2 regions of the Streptomyces sp. NPDC043427 genome follow, and region 2 is predicted to be linked to the other one. Evidence: riboswitches for the same ligand, from Rfam matches in the RefSeq annotation. Region 2 holds a riboswitch; the other holds the start of a gene.
The links. A riboswitch is a leader RNA that binds a small molecule or an ion and turns the genes downstream of it on or off. The one in region 2 is predicted to bind glycine.
Positions count from the first base shown of each region.

Region 1: it holds a riboswitch for glycine, as region 2 does, so the genes downstream of both, gcvT (glycine cleavage system aminomethyltransferase GcvT) here and gcvP (aminomethyl-transferring glycine dehydrogenase) in region 2, are expected to answer to the same signal.

Region 1 covers NZ_JBWKCC010000012.1:54,658-63,946, forward strand. The annotation lists gene AC067M_RS20715 (ABC transporter substrate-binding protein) at 1-1,068, opposite strand, end outside; gene AC067M_RS20720 (ABC transporter permease) at 1,139-2,146, opposite strand; gene AC067M_RS20725 (enhanced serine sensitivity protein SseB C-terminal domain-containing protein) at 2,470-3,267, opposite strand; gene AC067M_RS20730 (enhanced serine sensitivity protein SseB) at 3,464-4,258, opposite strand; gene AC067M_RS20735 (AAA family ATPase) at 4,372-5,040, opposite strand; glycine riboswitch at 5,215-5,315, shown strand; glycine riboswitch at 5,316-5,422, shown strand; gene gcvT (glycine cleavage system aminomethyltransferase GcvT) at 5,462-6,580, shown strand; gene gcvH (glycine cleavage system protein GcvH) at 6,699-7,076, shown strand; gene glyA (serine hydroxymethyltransferase) at 7,092-8,354, shown strand; gene AC067M_RS20755 (L-serine ammonia-lyase) at 8,420-9,289, shown strand, end outside.
Region 2 covers NZ_JBWKCC010000044.1:4,842-14,130, reverse strand. The annotation lists gene gcvP (aminomethyl-transferring glycine dehydrogenase) at 1-2,672, opposite strand, end outside; glycine riboswitch at 2,852-2,947, opposite strand; gene AC067M_RS42485 (PRC-barrel domain-containing protein) at 3,061-3,432, shown strand; gene AC067M_RS42480 (DNA polymerase IV) at 3,684-5,129, opposite strand; gene AC067M_RS42475 (MerR family transcriptional regulator) at 5,200-5,883, opposite strand; gene AC067M_RS42470 (bifunctional nuclease family protein) at 6,173-6,646, opposite strand; gene ftsR (transcriptional regulator FtsR) at 6,752-7,489, opposite strand; gene AC067M_RS42460 (FHA domain-containing protein) at 7,532-8,437, opposite strand; gene AC067M_RS42455 (DUF881 domain-containing protein) at 8,499-9,289, opposite strand, start outside.

The sequences.
Region 1 (9,289 bases), on a different contig from region 2:
GGCGTTGCGGCAGTGGATGTTGTCGAACGGCTTCACGCTCTGCGGGAAGGTCGCGTAACGGATGTAGCCGGAGACCGGGTTGTCCAGGTTGGCCTTGTGCTGCTTCAGGGCGATGGTGCGGCCCTGCGGCGACATGCCGGTCTGGTTGAGGTCGAGGTCCAGGTCACCGCTGATCAGGCGCTGGTCCAGGTCGTTGGCGTTGGTGAAGAACTTGACCGTGATCTTGTCCGGGTACGCCTTGCGGATCGGGTCCGAGGCCTGCTTCCAGCCCTCGTTGCGGACCAGCGTGAGGTCCTTGCCCGGGTTGTACGACTGGAACTTGTACGGGCCGGAGGAGAACGGCTTCAGTTGGTACTTGGACTTGGTGTCCATGTCCTGGCGGACCGGAGAGGCCGAGATCAGGCCCAGCATCTCCTCGAAGTCCGAGTTGGCCTTCGGGAGCTTGAAGACGATGGTCTTGTCGTCCGGCGTCTCGATGGCCTTCAGACCGAGCTTGTCCTTCGAGGTGTCCTTGTACGGGCCCTTGTACTCGCCCTTGGGGTCGAGGACTTCCTTGAGGTAGGTCGGGCCGCCGGACAGCACGTCCTGCGCCCAGACACGCTCGATGCCGTACTTGATGTCCTTGGAGGTGATCGGCTTGCCGTCCTCCCACGTGATGCCGTCACGCAGGGTGTACGTGTAGGTCTTGCCGTCGTCGGTGATCTTGGCGAGACCGGTGGCGAGGTCCGGGGTCAGCTCCGCGCCGGCCTTGCCGGGCTCCGTCTTGTTCGTGACGAGCTGGCGGCTGTAGTAGCGCGCGAAGTTCCACATCATGCCGTAGTAACCACGCGTGGTGTCCCACGAGTCGGCGTCCTGGGCGGCGCCGAACTTCAGCTCGCCGCCCTTCTTCGCCGCGGACGCCTGGGCGACCTTGTTGTTGGCGGCGTCGAAGCCGGCCGCGCCGTTCTTCGAGCCGCCGTCGCCGTCGTCGTCTCCGCCGCCGCACGCCGCCGTGGTCAGCAGCGCCGCGACCACGGCGGCAGCGGCCATGGCCTGCTTGCGCCGCCCTGAGGTGCGTTGGGTAGTCACGATCTCGGATCCTCCGGATTTGATGAGAGACCCCGTAGTCGGTGCCACGGGACGCTTGGGGTACGGCAGTTCAGCGGGAACCCTTCGGGTCCAGCGCGTCACGCACGCCGTCGCCGAAGAGGTTGAAGGCAAGGACGGTGATGAAGATCGCCACACCGGGGACCACCATGTACATGGGGTCCGAGTCGTAGTAGTCGATGGCGCTCGAGAGCATCTGGCCCCAGGAGGCCGTGGGCGGCTTGACGCCCACGCCCAGGAAGCTGAGGGCCGCCTCGGTGAGGATGTTGGTGGGGATCATCATCGTCGTGTACACGATGATGGGCGCGACGAGGTTGGGCAGCAGTTCCTTGAACAGGATGTACAGCCGCCCGGCGCCCAGCGATCGGGCGGCCTCGACGTACTCGCGCTCACGCAGCGAGAGCGTCTGGCCGCGCACCACGCGTCCGATGTAGGGCCACCCGAAGAAGCCGATGACCAGGATCATCACGAAGATGCGCACGCCCGTGCCGGTCAGTCCCAGCATCTGGTTCGGCATGACGGAGACCAGCGCGATGATGAACAGCAGCTGCGGGAAGGCCAGCAGGCCGTCCATGACGCGGCTGATGAGGGAGTCGACCCAGCCGCCGAAGAAGCCGGCGAGGATGCCCAGGACGGTGCCGAGGATCACGGCGACCACCGCGGACAGGAAGCCGACGAGCAGTGAGATCCGGGCTCCGTAGAGGATGCGGGCGAAGATGTCGCGGCCGTTGACCGGCTCGACGCCCAGCAGGTGGTCGCCACTGATGCCGCCCAGCGACCCCGTGGGGGTGCCGAACAGCGGGTCGATCAGCTTCTCGTGATACTCATTCGGGTCCTGCCCGAGCAGACCGGTGATCACCGGTGCGAGCAGCGCTATCGCGATGAGCACGAGCACCACGACGCCGCCCGTCAGGGCGAGCTTGTCCCGCTTCAGGCGCTCCCAGGCGATCCGGCCCAGGGAGCGACCCTGTACGGCCTTCGCGCCGACGCCGCCAACTGCCGCTTCCTCGGCCGCGCTCGGGGCCGCTTCCGCGGTCGGCTCGTGCAATGGTGCCGTCATCTGGCAGGGACCCCTCTCAACCGGCGGTTGGCCGGCCCGCACTTGCCGCTGTGGCGGCATTGACTCAGTCCGTCGTACACAGGGGCGAACCACCCCTGGTGCGGGAGTCTTCAACGCTTTGGCGATCTGTTGCCAGACTTGAGGGTGAAAGGATGCGTAAACGTGATGCTGTCTGGGGGGTTCCGTTATCCGGACAGCAGGTAACGGCGGCCGGACGGGGATGAATTAGGACAGACGGGACCACAACGCGGCTTTCCGGCTTCATCTACGCGCGAAGATGAAGCTCCGCTCCCGTTTCGGCGATGCCGGAGCACCGCCGACGCTCAGTATCTTCCGGCCGCCGGCGGATACCCGTACCCGCCCGCCGGGGCCGGCGCGGGGGCCGCGTGGGCCTCGCGGTCGTAGAAGGGGCGCGCCTGGCCGCGCAGCCACATCACCACCGGGTCGTACTCGTCGGTCATGGCGACCGTCGACACCGGCAGCCCGTCCGGCACCGCCCCTATCGACTGCTGCATCATCGCCCGCACCGAGTCGACGGCGGTCGGCGAGGTCTCGTACACGTCGAGACCGATGGCGAGATACGGCGCTCCGAGCGCCGGTTGGACCCAGGCGCGGCGCAACGAGCGGACGGCCGGGGTGCGGTGGGCGTTCTGCGCGAGGAGTGCGTAGAACTGCGGGATCTCGATGCCGGGTTCGGACAGCCGCAGGGGTCCGGCCGGCTGGCGGTCCAGGCCGGTCGCGATCCGCCGCAGGTCGAGCCAGGGGATGCCGACGCCGCCGCCCGGGGCGTGCGGGTTCAGCCAGAGGCCGTAGTGGTCCGGGTAGAGCGTGCGGGCCACGTCCAGGCCGTCGACCACCTCGTACGACCGGTTCCAGCCGCTCGCGGAGAGTTCCTGGGCGGAGGTGACGCAGGGGGCGTAGCCGTGGCCGTCGACCTCCATGTTCCCGTACTGGGCGTCGGGGGAGCCGGCCTGGCCGTGCCACAGCAGCATCCAGACCTGGCCGGAGGAGGGGGTGGCGAGCGCGCGCAGGAGTGCCTCGTAGGCGTCGTAGCGCCCGGGCGTCACCTGGCGCAGCATGTGCTCGACCTGTCCGGTCGCGGCGGTGCCGCTCGCGCTCACCTTTACCGCCCTTCGTGAATTGAGTGGGCCTCGTTTATGCAACCAGCTTAGGCGCTCTGCCGGGTTGAGCCATTGAGGGCGCGGAGGGCTTGTTCTCCGTGCTTGGTGCGGGTCCGCTGTGGTTGATCGCGCCCACGCGGCGGAGCCGCACATCGATACGGCCCCGCGCCCCTCGGGCGCTGTCCCGGGCGGTGTTTCAGTAGTCCCGGATGTAGAAGGGGCGGACCTTCTCGCGCATCCACTCCGCCACCGGGTCGGCCTGGGCCACGTCCAGCAGGACCAGGTTGACCGGCCAGGGGGTCGGGGTCTGGCCCAGGGCTCGGCCGAGGGCGTCGAGGGGGAGGGCTCGGAGGTCGCCTTCGAGGTGGGAGAGTTCCACGCCTATGAACATGACCGGGTCGGCCGTTTCGATGGTGGCGAGGCAGCGGCGGGCGGTGAGGACGACGCCGGTGGCGGCGAACTCGGTGGAGGCGGCGGCGAGGAAGTCGACCGGGTCGTCCTGCCAGTCGGGCTCGAAGAGGCGGACGCGGCCGCCGCTCGTGGGGCCGTCCAGTGGGGTGCGGCCGGAGCGGCACAGCTCGGCGACGGCCGGCGGCGGCAGCGGGACGCCGACCAGGCCGTCCGGGTTGACCATGATGCCGACCTGCGGGGGCAGGCCCCGGGCGAACTCGACGGCCGGTGCGATCGTGAACGACATGTGGGAGCCGACGACCTGGCGGAACTGCTCCTCGGAGCTGAAGACGGGCACGTAGGCCTGGCCCTCGATCTCCAGGGTGGGCAGGTCCAGGGGGCCGCTGTGCGGGCCGCCGCCGTTGGGCAGCGGCACCCAGACGAAGCTACGCCCGAGGACCTCGACGATCCGGCCGCCGGCGCCCGGCACGCCGAGGGAGGCGGAGAGCACCTCCTCCAGTTCGTTGCCGGGCCAGCCGCCGTGCGAGTGGGGGTGTGCCTGTGCCGGGAAGTCCGCGGGAAAATCCGCCGGGAAGTCCATCTCTCTCAACCGTCTGCCGGGAACCACTGCTGTGGCGGAAAGGCTATCGGGTACCGGCCGACACGTTCCCCGCCGTGCTCAGCCCGTGACCCGACTCGGTCCGCGGGCCCGGCTCAGCCGGTGAAGCCGATGCGGCGCAGGGAGTCCGCCGCGGCCCGGTCGACCAGCACCGCCGAGCCGCAGCCCTGGGGCAGCTCGCCGCGCTCCACGGAGCGCAGCAGGTGGCCGGCGGCCGTGCGGTGGCGCAGGAACGCGTACCGGGAGACGCCCCGGCCGCGTTCGCGCTGGCCGGCCAGGGCTGTGTCCGGGGTGACGTCGAGGAGGAGCAGGTGCAGGGTGCCACCCCGGCGGCGGGCCTCGCGGGCCAGCCAGCGGCGCACCCAGGCCTGCGTACCGCAGTCGTGCACGACGACGCCGGCTCCGGAGCGCAGGGCGCGGCGCAGTCCGGCGTAATGGGCGAGACGGACGAGGGGGCGGTAGACGGCGTAGGGCAGCAGGCGGGGCATGCGGGCGTCCCAGCGGTCGCGGGTGTCCTGGGAGTCGATGCCGGCGTCCTTCACCGTGCGCCGCATCAGGGTGGACTTGCCGCTGCCGGGCAGACCGGTGACCACGACCAGGTCGCGGGGGCCGAAGAGCAGTGCGTGGGGGCTGCGACCCGCGCGCTCGCGCAGATCGCGGACGACGGGCTGCGGGCCGCACGCCCCCCGGGCGGGGGCGGTCGGCTGTGCGGGCAGCGCGACGGCCGAGCCGGTCGCGTACGCGGTGGTCCTGTTCACCGTGATGGTCCTCCCCTGGGGTGGCTCACGAATAACCCTCCCCGCCGAGTGTAAAGAGAAGGTAATACGCGGTACCTCGCCATATCGTTCGCTTCCTGCCACAAGCCGGTTACAGATGCGGTCTGCCGCGCGGGGGTACGGGCGTGCAATGATGAGGCCGCCAACTGCATACCGGCCGTTTGAATCCGCGCGGGAGAGTTCCCAGCAGCAGTTGTCGCTGGGGCGCCGAAGGAGCAAGTCCCTCCCTTGAATCTCTCAGGCACCGTTACCGCGCGGGCGAGGCACATCTGAAAAGCGGGCCGCCCTCGCGGTGGTCCCACCCAAGGTGCAAGTCATGCCCCATGCGGTCATGGCGAACCTCTCAGGTTCCGATGACAGATGGGGAGGATCTTTCCTCGCCTGTCATGCCTTGGGAGACGACCGACCGATGAGCAGTACCGAACCCCGTCGTACCGCGCTGGATGCCGTGCATCGCGCGCTCGGCGCGACGATGACCGACTTCGCCGGCTGGGACATGCCCCTGCGCTACGGCTCCGAGCGCGACGAGCACCTCGCCGTGCGCACGAAGGCCGGGCTCTTCGACCTCTCGCACATGGGCGAGATCACCGTCACCGGCCCGCAGGCCGCCGACCTCCTCGACTACGCCCTGGTGGGCAACATCGGGAGCGTCAAGGTCGGCCGGGCCCGCTACACCATGATCTGCCGGCCCGACGGCGGCATCCTCGACGACCTGATCGTCTACCGGCTCGCCGAGACCGCGTACATGGTGGTCGCCAACGCCTCCAACGCCCAGGTGGTGCTGGACGCGCTCGTCGAGCGGTCCGGCTCCTTCGACGCCGAGGTGCGCGACGACCGGGACGCCTACGCGCTGATCGCCGTGCAGGGGCCGCAGTCCCCCGGGATTCTGAAGTCCCTCACCGACGCCGACCTCGACGGGCTGAAGTACTACGCGGGCCTGCCCGGCACGGTCGCCGGTGTCCCGGCCCTGATCGCGCGCACCGGCTACACCGGCGAGGACGGCTTCGAGCTGTTCGTGAAGCCGGAGCACGCCGTGGAGCTGTGGCAGGCGCTGACCAAGGCGGGCGAGGGCGCCGGTCTCGTGCCCTGCGGTCTGTCCTGCCGGGACACGCTGCGCCTGGAAGCGGGCATGCCGCTGTACGGGCACGAGCTGAGCACCTCCCTGACGCCCTTCGACGCGGGGCTCGGCCGGGTGGTGAAGTTCGAGAAGGAGGGCGACTTCGTGGGCCGCGAGGCGCTGTCCGCGGCGGCCTCCCGGGCTCAGGAGAACCCGCCGCGCGTCCTCGTCGGCCTGGTCGCCGAGGGCCGTCGCGTCCCGCGCGCCGGGTACACCGTCGTCGCGGGCGGCGAGGTGATCGGCGAGGTCACCTCCGGCGCCCCCTCCCCCACGCTGGGCAGGCCCATCGCCATGGCGTACGTCGACGCGGCGCACGCGGAACCGGGCGCGAAGGGCGTCGGCGTCGACATCCGGGGCACTCACGAGCCGTACGAGGTCGTGGCACTGCCCTTCTACAAGCGCCAGAAGTAGACACTGGTCGAGGTGCTGCGCCTCCAGGGCGTGACCCCGCGCACATTTCGCTGCTCACCAGCGGTTTCAGCAGTCACTCATTCACCAGCACTCCCCCGCGTACAGGAGAATTCAGGCCATGAGCAACCCCCAGCAGCTGCGCTACAGCAAGGAGCACGAGTGGCTGTCGGCCGCCGAGGACGGCGTCTCGACGGTCGGCATCACGGAGTTCGCGGCGAACGCGCTCGGTGACGTCGTCTACGCCCAGCTCCCGGACGTCGGCTCAACGGTCGCCGCGGGCGAGACCTGTGGCGAACTGGAGTCCACCAAGTCGGTCAGCGACCTGTACTCCCCCGTCTCCGGCGAGGTCACCGAGATCAACGAGGACGTGGTGAACGACCCGTCGCTGGTGAACTCGGCCCCCTTCGAGGGGGGCTGGCTGTTCAAGGTGCGGGTCACGGAGGAGCCCTCCGACCTGCTCACCGCCGACGAGTACGCCGCCCACTCCGCCGGCTGAGGAGCCGTAGTCGACATGTCTGTTCTGAACACGCCCCTGCACGAGCTCGACCCGGACGTGGCCGCCGCGGTCGACGCCGAGCTGAACCGCCAGCAGTCCACGCTCGAGATGATCGCCTCGGAGAACTTCGCTCCGCTCGCGGTCATGGAGGCGCAGGGCTCGGTCCTGACCAACAAGTACGCCGAGGGGTACCCGGGCCGCCGTTACTACGGCGGCTGTGAGCACGTCGACGTCGCCGAGCAGATCGCGATCGACCGGGTCAAGGAGCTGTTCGGCGCCGAGTACGCCAACGTGCAGCCGCACTCGGGCGCCTCAGCCAACCAGGCCGCCCTGTTCGCGCTGGCCCAGCCCGGCGACACGATCCTGGGCCTGGACCTGGCGCACGGCGGGCACCTGACCCACGGGATGCGGCTGAACTTCTCCGGCAAGCAGTTCAACGTGGTCGCCTACCACGTGGACGACGCCGGCCTGGTCGACATGGCCGAGGTCGAGCGGCTCGCCAAGGAGCACCGCCCGAAGGTGATCATCGCGGGCTGGTCGGCGTATCCGCGGCAGCTGGACTTCGCGGAGTTCCGCCGGATCGCCGACGAGGTCGAGGCGTACCTGTGGGTCGACATGGCGCACTTCGCCGGTCTGGTCGCGGCGGGGCTGCACCCGAACCCGGTCGAGTACGCGGACGTGGTGACCTCCACGACCCACAAGACGCTGGGCGGCCCGCGCGGCGGCATCATCCTGGCGAAGAAGGACTTCGCGAAGAAGCTGAACTCGTCCGTCTTCCCGGGCTTCCAGGGCGGTCCCCTGGAGCACGTGATCGCGGCGAAGGCGGTCTCCTTCAAGGTCGCCGCCTCGGAGGACTTCAAGGAGCGGCAGCGTCGTACGGTCGAGGGCGCGCGGATCCTCGCCGAGCGGCTGACGTCCGCCGACGCCCGGGAGGCCGGGGTCAACGTGCTCTCCGGCGGCACGGACGTGCACCTGATCCTGGTCGACCTGCGTGAGTCCGAGCTGGACGGGCAGCAGGCCGAGGACCGTCTCCACGAGGTCGGCATCACCGTCAACCGCAACGCGGTCCCGAACGACCCGCGTCCGCCGATGGTGACGTCGGGTCTGCGCATCGGTACGCCCGCCCTGGCGACGCGCGGCTTCTCGGCGGAGGACTTCGCCGAGGTCGCGGACGTCATCGCGGAGGCACTCAAGCCGTCGTACGACGTGGAGGGCCTGAAGAACCGGGTCAAGGCACTGGCGGACAAGCACCCGCTGTACCCCGGCCTGAACAAGTAAGTCCCCGGTGGGGCACTCGGCAAGGGTGCCTGGTGCCCCACCACCCCCGTATTGAGGAGTCACCCGTGGCCATCTCGGTCTTCGACCTGTTCTCGATCGGCATCGGCCCGTCCAGCTCCCACACGGTCGGCCCGATGCGCGCGGCGCGCATGTTCGCCCGCCGGCTGCGCAACGAGGGCCTGCTGGACTCCGTCGCCTCCGCACGCGCGGAGTTGTACGGCTCGCTGGGCGCCACCGGCCACGGCCACGGCACCCCGAAGGCGGTGCTGCTCGGCCTGGAGGGCGACTCGCCGCGCACGGTGGACGTGGAGACGGCGGACGAGCGGGTGGAGGAGATCAAGGCCTCCGGGCGCCTTCGCCTCCTCGGCGAACGCGAGATCCCGTTCTCCTTCGACGACGACATGGTCCTGCACCGCCGCAAGGCGCTGCCGTACCACGCGAACGGCATGACGCTGTGGGCGTACGACGCGTCGGGCGGCGAGCTGCTGTCCAAGACCTACTACTCGGTGGGCGGCGGGTTCGTCGTCGACGAGGACGCGGTCGGCGCGGACCGCATCAAGCTGGACGACACGGTCCTGAAGTACCCCTTCCGTACGGGCGACGAGCTGCTGCGCCTGACGAAGGAGACCGGTCTGTCGATCTCCTCGCTGATGCTGGAGAACGAGCGTGCCTGGCGCACCGAGGAGGAGATCCGCGCGGGTCTGCTGGAGATCTGGCGGGTGATGCGGGAGTGCGTCTCGCGCGGCATGTCCCGCGAGGGCATCCTGCCGGGCGGGCTGCGGGTACGCCGCCGGGCGGCCATGACGGCACGTCAACTCCGCGCGGAGGGTGATCCGTTGGCGCACTCCATGGAGTGGATCACGCTCTACGCGATGGCCGTGAACGAGGAGAACGCGGCCGGCGGCCGGGTGGTGACCGCCCCGACGAACGGCGCG
Region 2 (9,289 bases):
CACTCGCCCGAACCGACCTTCTCGATCTCCGCGCGAATCGCGATCATCGCCTCGCAGAATCGGTCCAGCTCGGTCAGGTCCTCGGACTCGGTCGGCTCGATCATCAGCGTGCCGGCCACGGGGAAGGACATCGTCGGCGCGTGGAACCCGTAGTCGATGAGCCGCTTGGCGACGTCGTCGACGCTCACGCCGGTGGCCTTGGTCAGCGGCCGCAGGTCGATGATGCACTCGTGCGCCACGAGCCCGCCGGGCCCGGTGTACAGCACGGGGTAGTGCGGTTCGAGCCGCTTGGCGATGTAGTTGGCGGAGAGCACGGCCACCTGCGTGGCCCGCTTCAGCCCCTCGTCGCCCATGAGCCGCACGTACGCCCACGAGATCGGCAGAATCCCCGCGGACCCCCAGGGCGCCGCCGAGATCGGCCCCACGCCCGTCTCCGGCCCGGCGGCGGGCTGCAGCGGGTGGTTCGGCAGATACGGCGCCAGGTGCGACCGAACGGCCACCGGCCCCACGCCCGGGCCCCCGCCGCCGTGCGGGATGCAGAACGTCTTGTGCAGGTTCAGGTGCGAGACGTCACCGCCGAAGTGCCCCGGCTTGGCCAGCCCGACCAGCGCGTTGAGGTTGGCCCCGTCGACGTACACCTGACCGCCGGCCTCGTGCACCTGCGCGCAGATGTCGGCGACGTGCTCCTCGAACACCCCGTGCGTCGAGGGGTACGTGATCATCAGCACCGCCAGCTCGTCACGGTGCTGCTCGATCTTCGCCCGCAGGTCCTCGACGTCGATCTCACCGTCCTCCGCGGTCTTCACGACGACGACCTTCATGCCCGCCATCACGGCACTCGCGGCGTTGGTGCCGTGCGCGGACGACGGAATGAGGCACACCGTCCGCTGCTCGTCACCGCCCGCCCGGTGGTATCCGCGTACGGCGAGCAGCCCGGCGAGTTCCCCCTGCGACCCGGCGTTGGGCTGGAGGGAGACGTTGTCGTACCCGGTGACCTCGGCGAGACGTTCCTCCAGCTCCCGGATGAGCGTGAGGTAGCCCTGCGCCTGCTCGGCGGGCGCGAAGGGGTGCAGCTGGCCGAACTCGGGCCAGGTGACCGGCTCCATCTCCGTCGTCGCGTTGAGCTTCATCGTGCAGGAGCCCAGCGGGATCATGCCGCGGTCGAGCGCGTAGTCCCGGTCGGCCAGCCTGCGCAGGTAGCGCAGCATGGCGGTCTCGGAGCGGTACTGGTGGAAGACCGGGTGGGTCAGGAACTCGTCGGTGCGCAGCAGCGCCTGCGGCAGCGAGTCCTCGGTGGCCGCGTCCAGGGCCTCGATGTCGCCGTCGACCCCGAAGGCAGCCCAGACAGCACCGACCTGGGCCCGCGCGGTGGTCTCGTCACAGGCGATCGATACGTGGTCGGCGTCGACGAGGCGCAGGTTCACCCCCTGCTCCCGGGCAGCGGCGACGACCTCGGCGGCCTTCGAGGGCACCCGCACGGTCAGGGTGTCGAAGTAGGCGCCGTGCACGACCTCCGCCCCGCCCGCCGAGAGGCCGGCGGCGAGGACGGTGGCGTACCGGTGGGTCCGTCGCGCGATCGCCTTGAGCCCCTCGGGGCCGTGGTACACGGCGTACATCCCGGCCATGACGGCGAGCAGCACCTGCGCGGTGCAGATGTTGCTGGTCGCCTTCTCCCGGCGGATGTGCTGCTCACGCGTCTGCAGCGCGAGGCGGTAGGCCTTGTTCCCGTCGGCGTCCACGGAGACGCCCACCAGCCGCCCGGGCAGGCTGCGCGCGAACTTCTCGTGCACTGCCATGTATCCGGCGTGCGGCCCGCCGAACCCCATCGGCACACCGAACCGCTGGGTCGTCCCGACCGCGATGTCGGCTCCCAGCTCCCCGGGCGACCTGAGCAGCGTCAGCGCGAGCAGATCGGCGGCGACGGTGACGAGCGCGCCCAGCGCGTGCGCCTGCTCGATGACCGGCTTGATGTCGCGTACGGCGCCGGAGGCACCCGGGTACTGGATCAGCACGCCGTTGATCTCCCGCCCGGCGATCTCGGCCGGAATCCCCTCGCTGAGGTCGGCGACCACGACCTCCACACCCGTCGGCTCGGCGCGCGTCTCGATCACGGCGATCGTCTGCGGCAGTGCGTCCGCGTCGACCAGGAAGAGGCCCTTCTTGTTCTTGCCCATGCGCCGGGAGAGCGCCATGGCCTCGGCGGCGGCTGTGCCCTCGTCGAGCAGTGAGGCGCCGGAGGTCGGCAGCCCCGTCAGGTCGGCGACCATGGTCTGGAAGTTCAGCAGGGCTTCGAGGCGCCCCTGCGAGATCTCGGGCTGGTAGGGCGTGTAGGCGGTGTACCAGGCAGGATTCTCCATCACGTTCCGCAGGATGACGGGCGGAGTGAAGGTGCCGTGGTAGCCGAGCCCGATCATGGAGTCGAGCACCTGGTTGCGATCCGCCAGGGACCGCAGCTCGGCCAGCACCTCGGCCTCGGTGCGTGCGCCCGGCAGGTCCAGCGCGTCGGCGTTCTTGATCACATCCGGGACCGCGGCGGCGGTGAGCTCGTCCAGGGAGCCATAGCCGACCTGCGCGAGCATCTTGGCCCGGGCCTCATGGTCGGGGCCGATGTGGCGCTGTTCGAAGGGGATCCCCTTCTCGAGCTCGGAGAGCGGAATGCGGTGGACGGTCATTGCGGAGGCCTCCTGGTCTGACACGACCTTCGAGGGGCACCACTGCACGGGTACCCGGACGGCCTCCCCCTCTGTCATCTCAACCTGAGAGCTTCACCGGATCGCCCGAAGGCCTCCGGCTTTCACCGTCGGTGAGAGCGGAAACCGTCGACGACATCCGCCCTGCTTTCCAGAGTGACCTCGTCCGTGCGGTACGTGGGCCTGAGAGATTCCGGGGAGGATTTGCTCCTTCGGCGCCTCCGATGATGTCTGGAGGACTCTCCCGCACGGGGTCAGCAGCCGTTGTCAGCCTACCAGCGAGGTCTCCGCACTGGCCTTCGAGTGGCCACCTTCCAAAATGTGCTCTTTTGTGGTGCTTACGGATGAGTTGCGAGCAAGTGGAGGGCCCGTGCAGACCGACATCGATCCGCGCAACCTGATCGGCCGCAAGGCGTTCGACCGCAACGGCACCAAGATCGGAACGATCGACGAGGTCTACCTCGACGACGCGACCGGCGTGCCCGAGTGGGCGGCCATACGGACCGGCCTCTTCTCCCGGGACGCCTTCGTCCCCCTCGAGCCCAGCGAACTCATCGAGGGCACCCTGCACGTCCCCTTCGACCGCGCCCTCATCAAGGACGCCCCCGACTTCGGCGTGGGCCGCCACCTCTCCCCCGAACAAGAACTCCAGCTCTACCACCACTACGGACTCGACCTGGCCCCACCTCCCCCCCTCCCGGACCACAATTTCGGCAAGGTCGCAGGCCCAGACGAGCCCTGACCCTCAGCACCGGCCCCTCGGGCGAACGGTCGACGCAGTCCACGCTGCGGGCAGTCGTACAGCCCAGGTGGCGTAGCTGCGGGCAGTCATATAGCTCAGGTGCCGTAGCTGCGGGCAGCCGCACTCCCAGGCGCCACAGCTGCGGGCAGTCGTACAGCTCAGGTGCAGCTGCGGTCAGCCGCACAGCCCAGGCGCGTAGATGCGGGCAGTCGTGCCGCTGGGGCGGCACGGGTGGGCGCAGCGGCACCCCGTCAGCGCCCGGCCGTGCGACCCACCCCCGGCCGGCCCGACGAACCCGCACCTGCCTCACCCACGTCCACAGAACCCCCGCCCACCCCACCACCAGGCCCAGACCCCCCAAATCTTCGCCGCGTAACCAACGGCACCGGCTCGACCCCCTCCAACTCGGGATCGTCAACCCGAAACGTCCGCACCCGCCCCGGCTCGGACCCAGGCGTCTCGAACCGCACGGTCACCCGCCCCACCCCGCTCCCCTGCACCCACCCGAGCCCGTACACGGCATGCCGTACATCGTGCCCCGGATGCCACCGCCGCTCAGCGGGCTCAGACTCCCCCACCACAACCTCCCCGCGCGCCTCTTCCTCCGGCTCCTCGACACCCTCCCCCGCCGCCTGGGCGAACAGATCCTCCTGCGTGTAGTCCGCGAGCCCACTGACTCCCACCCCCAACAACCGCACCCCACCGGTCGTGTCCACGGAGTCCAGCAGCCGACCCGCCGCCTCCCGCACCACCGCCGGATCATCCGTGGGCCCCCGCAACGTCTCCGACCGCGTCAACGTCGAGAAGTCGTACCGCCGCACCTTCAGCACGATCGTCCGCCCCGACAACCCCGCCGCCCGCAACCTCCGCACACACCGATCCGCCAGCCGCCGCACCTCCATCCCCACCCGCACCCGATCGTGGATGTCCACGTCATACGTGTCCTCCACAGACACCGACTTCGCCTCCCGCTCCGCCACCACGGGCCGCTCGTCGTGTGCCAGCGCCATCGCGTACAGAGCGTGCCCGTGCGCCTTCCCGAGCAGCCGCACGAGCTCGTCCTCCCCGGCCTCGGCGATCTCGTCGACCGTGGTGATCCCGGCCCGCCGCAAGTGATCACCCGTCGCCGGCCCCACCCCCGGCAGGGTCCGCACCGACAGCGGCCCGAGCAACGCCCGCTCGCTCCCCGGCTCGATCAGCACCAGCCCATCCGGCTTGGCCTGCTCGGACGCGATCTTTGCGAGCATCTTGGAGGCCGCCAGCCCCACCGACCCCGTGAGCCCCGTGAAGTCACGTATGTCGGTGCGCAGCCTCGCCCCCACCAGCCGCGCGGACTCCTCGTCCCAGGCCGCTCCCCCGGCCTCCAGATCCACGAACGCCTCGTCCAGGCTCAGCGGCTCCACGAGCGGCGACAACGCTCGCAGCAGCTCCATCACCTGCTCGCTGATCGACCGGTAGAACTGGAACCGCGGCACGAGATACGCGGCGTTCGGAGCGAGCCGGCGCGCCTGGGCCATGGGCATCGCCGAGTGCACCCCGAAAAGCCGTGCCTCGTACGAGGCGGTCGCCACCACCCCGCGCGGCCCGAGCCCACCCACGATCACGGCCTTCCCGCGCAGACTCGGCTTGGCCGCCTGCTCCGCCGAGGCGTAGAAGGCATCCATGTCGAGGTGCAGGATCGTGGGCGCGGTTCTCACATCTCCGATGCTGCCCTACGCCACTGACAATGCCCTCCCGGCGCCGCCCCTCAGCCGCCTGCCTGCGCTCTCAGACCGCCCGGTTACGCCGCCGTGCCAGCTCGTCCGCCGGATTGTGCCCGACGAGGGTCTCCCCCGTGTCGATCCGCTCCCCGTGCAGCTGCGACAGCGCGCTCTCGACGTCCCGCCACACCACACCCACGGCGATACCGAAGATGCCCTGTCCGCCCTGGAGGAGCGCGTGCACCTCGTCGGGTGACGTGCACTCGTAGACCGTGGCGCCGTCACTCATCAACGTCATCCGCTCCAGATCGCGGAACCCGCGCTCGCGCAGGTGCTGCACGGCGGTACGGATGTTCTGCAGCGACACCCCGGTGTCGAGGAACCGCTTGACGATCTTCAGGACGACGACGTCCCGGAAGCTGTACAGCCGCTGCGTCCCGGAGCCGTAGGCGGGCCGTACGCTCGGCTCGACGAGCCCCGTGCGTGCCCAGTAGTCGAGTTGCCGATACGTGATGCCGGCGGCCGCGCAGGCCGTCGGTCCGCGGTAGCCGATCTCCTCGGTCTCCATGGACGCCGCCCCTCCGCCGCTCGGCACGGCCGCCGGTCGCTGCGGTGCGTGGTCGGCCGCGCTGCCGGGGTGGGGGTACCCCCTGCTCGAGCGGAGCCGAGAGCTTGGGGGAGGGTACGGACCGCTTCCCCCGGAACCGAGTCCGGGGGCACCCCCAGTCGTACCGTCGCCGCTGCTTCTCACGCCGACCTCCGTCCTTGACCTGCCTTCTCGACGGTAGGCAGTCACCAGGGGTGCGTCAACGATCGCCACACTCGGCACGCCGAGTGATAATCACCCAAGGAGTGGTTTCCCGTGCCCCACCGCGGGGAAAGGCTAGCCGAATGCGCTGACGGGGAGCCGCAGGACGCACTCCGGCGCCACTGGCAAATACCGGTATTTCGGTACACGTCCCGCAGGGCGGCCCGTGAGGCACGCATCACCGAGGCGAGGCCCCGCGGACACGGGGCCGTTCCGGCCGCACCGGAGCCCGCTACTGGCTGCTGGTGCCGAAGTCCTCGGGCGAGATCTGGTCGAGGAACTCGCGGAACTTCTCCACCTCGTCCTCCTGCTCGTCCGGAATCGCGATGCCCGCATCGTCGAGCACCGTGTCACTGCCGTAGATCGGCGTCCCGGTGCGCAGTGCGAGCGCTATGGCATCCGACGGGCGGGCGCTCACCTCGACCCCGCTGGCAAAGACCAGCTCCGCGTAGAAGACGCCTTCACGAAGGTCCGTGATGCGCACTTCGGTGAGCTCCTGGCCGACGGCCTCCAGCACGTCCTTGAACAGGTCGTGGGTCAGCGGTCGCGCGGGGGCCATGCCCTGCTGGGCGAAGGCGATGGCCGTCGCCTCCCCCGGCCCGATCCAGATGGGGAGGTAGCGGTCGCCTCCCACTTCACGCAGGAGCACGATCGGTTGGTTGGAGGGCATTTCGACCCGGACACCTACGACATCGAGCTCGTTCACACAGCAACCCTAGGCCGTGCCCGGGACGTTTGGGTAGTCGGGCCGGGAACCGGCGGCCGATCAGGCCACCCCTGACCCTCCCACACGGGCCGGCGAACGGCCCGCTCAGGGCAGCCGCACCCCGAGGGCCGTCTGCACCAGCGCGGCGTGCAGCTTCACCGTGAGCCCCGCCAGCTCCTTCGTACGTGCCTCGGCATGGGCCCTGGTCTGCGGATTGCGGTGCCGCTTCAGCGGAGCCACCACCTGGTCCACCAGTCCCGCCTCACGGTCGGCGGCGGCCTTCATCATCCGCAGATGCCGCGGTTCGATCCCGAACCGCCCCAGCTCGAGCACGAGCGAGGCCACGGTGACCGTTTCGGCGTCGTACACCCCGCCCTCCAGCGGTGTGACGAGTCCGTACGACTCCCACTCGGCGAGTTCCCGCTCGTCGATCCCGGCGGCAGCGAGCAGCTCGGCCTTCCCGATCCGGGCTGCGGTGGGCCCCTCCGGCACCTCGGCCCCGGTCTCACCGTCCCGCTGACGGCCGAGCGCGGGCAGCTGTACGACTTCTCCCCGCTCCATGGCGTCCAGATACTCACGGATGACCTTGAGCGGCAGATAGTGGTCCCGCTGCATCCTCAGGACGTGACCGAGGCGCTCGACGTCCTCGGCGCTGAACTTGCGATACCCCGAGGGGGTCCGCTGCGGCTCGATGAGCCCCTCCGACTCCAGAAAACGGATCTTGGAGATGGTGACTTCGGGAAACTCGTCGCGCAGCAGGTTCAGCACCGTGCCGATGCTCATCAGTCCACTGCCCGCGGCGGCGGCGCCGTGCCCGGCGCCGCCCCTCGGTGTATGAAGCATGGACCTTCCCTGGGGTCCCCCCGGATGAAGTCCGGAGGAGGGTCAGTAGCCCCGCTGGCTCGCGTGGAAGACCAGCCGGTACTTGCCGATCTGCACCTCGTCGCCGTTCGACAGAGCGACCTGGTCGATCCGCTCGCGGTTGACGTACGTACCGTTCAGACTGCCCACGTCGGCCACCGTGAACGAGCCGTCCGGGCTGCGCCGGAACTCCACGTGGCGGCGCGAGACCGTCACGTCGTCCAGGAAGATGTCACTCTGGGGATGACGCCCGGCCGTGGTCAGGTCGCCGTCCAGGAGGAAGCGGCTGCCCGAGTTCGGACCGCGACGCACGACCAGCAGCGCGGAACCCAGCGGCAGCGCGTCCACGGCCGCCTGCGCCTCCGGAGACAGCGCCGGAAGCTGCGTCTGGCCGGTGGCCTCGGAGTCGTAGGCCTCAAGGCCGGAAATGGAGATGGTGGAGGTCGTCTCCGACGCCCGCTCGGGGGTGACACCCGGTCGCAGCGGAGCACCGCAGTTGGAGCAGAAGCGGCTGTTCTCCGCGTTGCGGTTACCGCACCTCGTACATACCAGGGCCGACATAGGGGAAAACCCTCCACCCGTACTTGAGGTTGACGGTTGCCCGAAACCTATGCCTGCGGACTGGGCAGGGTCAACAGACGGCGCGCCCTGACCTCCGGAAATGTCACCACCCGGACCACCGACCTGGTCCCGGAACAGCGGCCGCTGGCCTTCCGCGTCGGGTTGCGCGCGATGACGAGCGGTCGCGTTGTCGCTGCCCTCTCGCGCGCTCTTGCCGAACAACTTCGCAAACAACTTCACGGGCGATTCCCCTTGACCGAAACAGACCCGCCCGTGGGGCAGGACGAACCCTGACTGAATACACCGGCCGACCCGGACATCCTCACAACGTCCGTATCCACCAGACAGTTTCCACCACGCACCACCCATTCGGTGCGCCGACCCCCCGCAACCTCATGCCCCCGTCGGACGGCCCCCATGCACCCCCGGTTCACTGGGAGGACGACCGAGCGTAGTCAGGCTGCTTCGCCGCTCGCAAGGCGTCCACAACGATCTTGGTCGACTGCTCGACGGCGACGGTGGCCTGCTCCTTCTCGAGAGTCTGCACAACACCTCCAGGGATGTTGAGTGCCGGTTCGAGATCCTGCGGCTTGCCGATGACCTTGAAACGATACGGCGCGGTGATCTTGTTCCCGTCGACGCTCACGCTCTTGCCGGAATCCGTCAGATAGGTGTTGGCGACGACGCGAACGCCGTTCACCTGGATCGCCTCCGCGCCGGCCGCGCGCAGCTCCTGGATCGCGTCGAGCAACATGTCCGCCTCGACCGTCCCCTTCGTGTCGTCGATGGTCATCGTGATGCCGGGGCCCTGCGCCGCCACCGTGCCCGCCAGAATGCCGAGTTGACGCTCCTTCTCGACCGTCTGCTTGCGAGCCTCCTCGGCTTGGTCGGAGCTGTTCTCCAGCTCCTGACGCTGCTTCTCGAGCCCTTCCTTCTCGTCCTCAAGACGCTGCGTACGGTCATCCAGTTCATCGAGGATGCGAACGAGATCTTCCTGACGCGCGCCGCGCAGGGCGCTGTCGCCGTCACTGTTGGACGCCACCTGGACGGCCAGACCGAAACCGAGGCCGAACAGGAGCACGGCGACGATGAGTTGGGCCCGGGTGAGCCGCGGCGGCCACAGCCCCTGCGCCAGCCGCTGCCGCCCGGTCAACGTGGGCTTCGCCGTCTCCTCGGACGTCTCCTGCCCCGCTGCGGCCGCGGGAACCTCTTCGGGCAGCT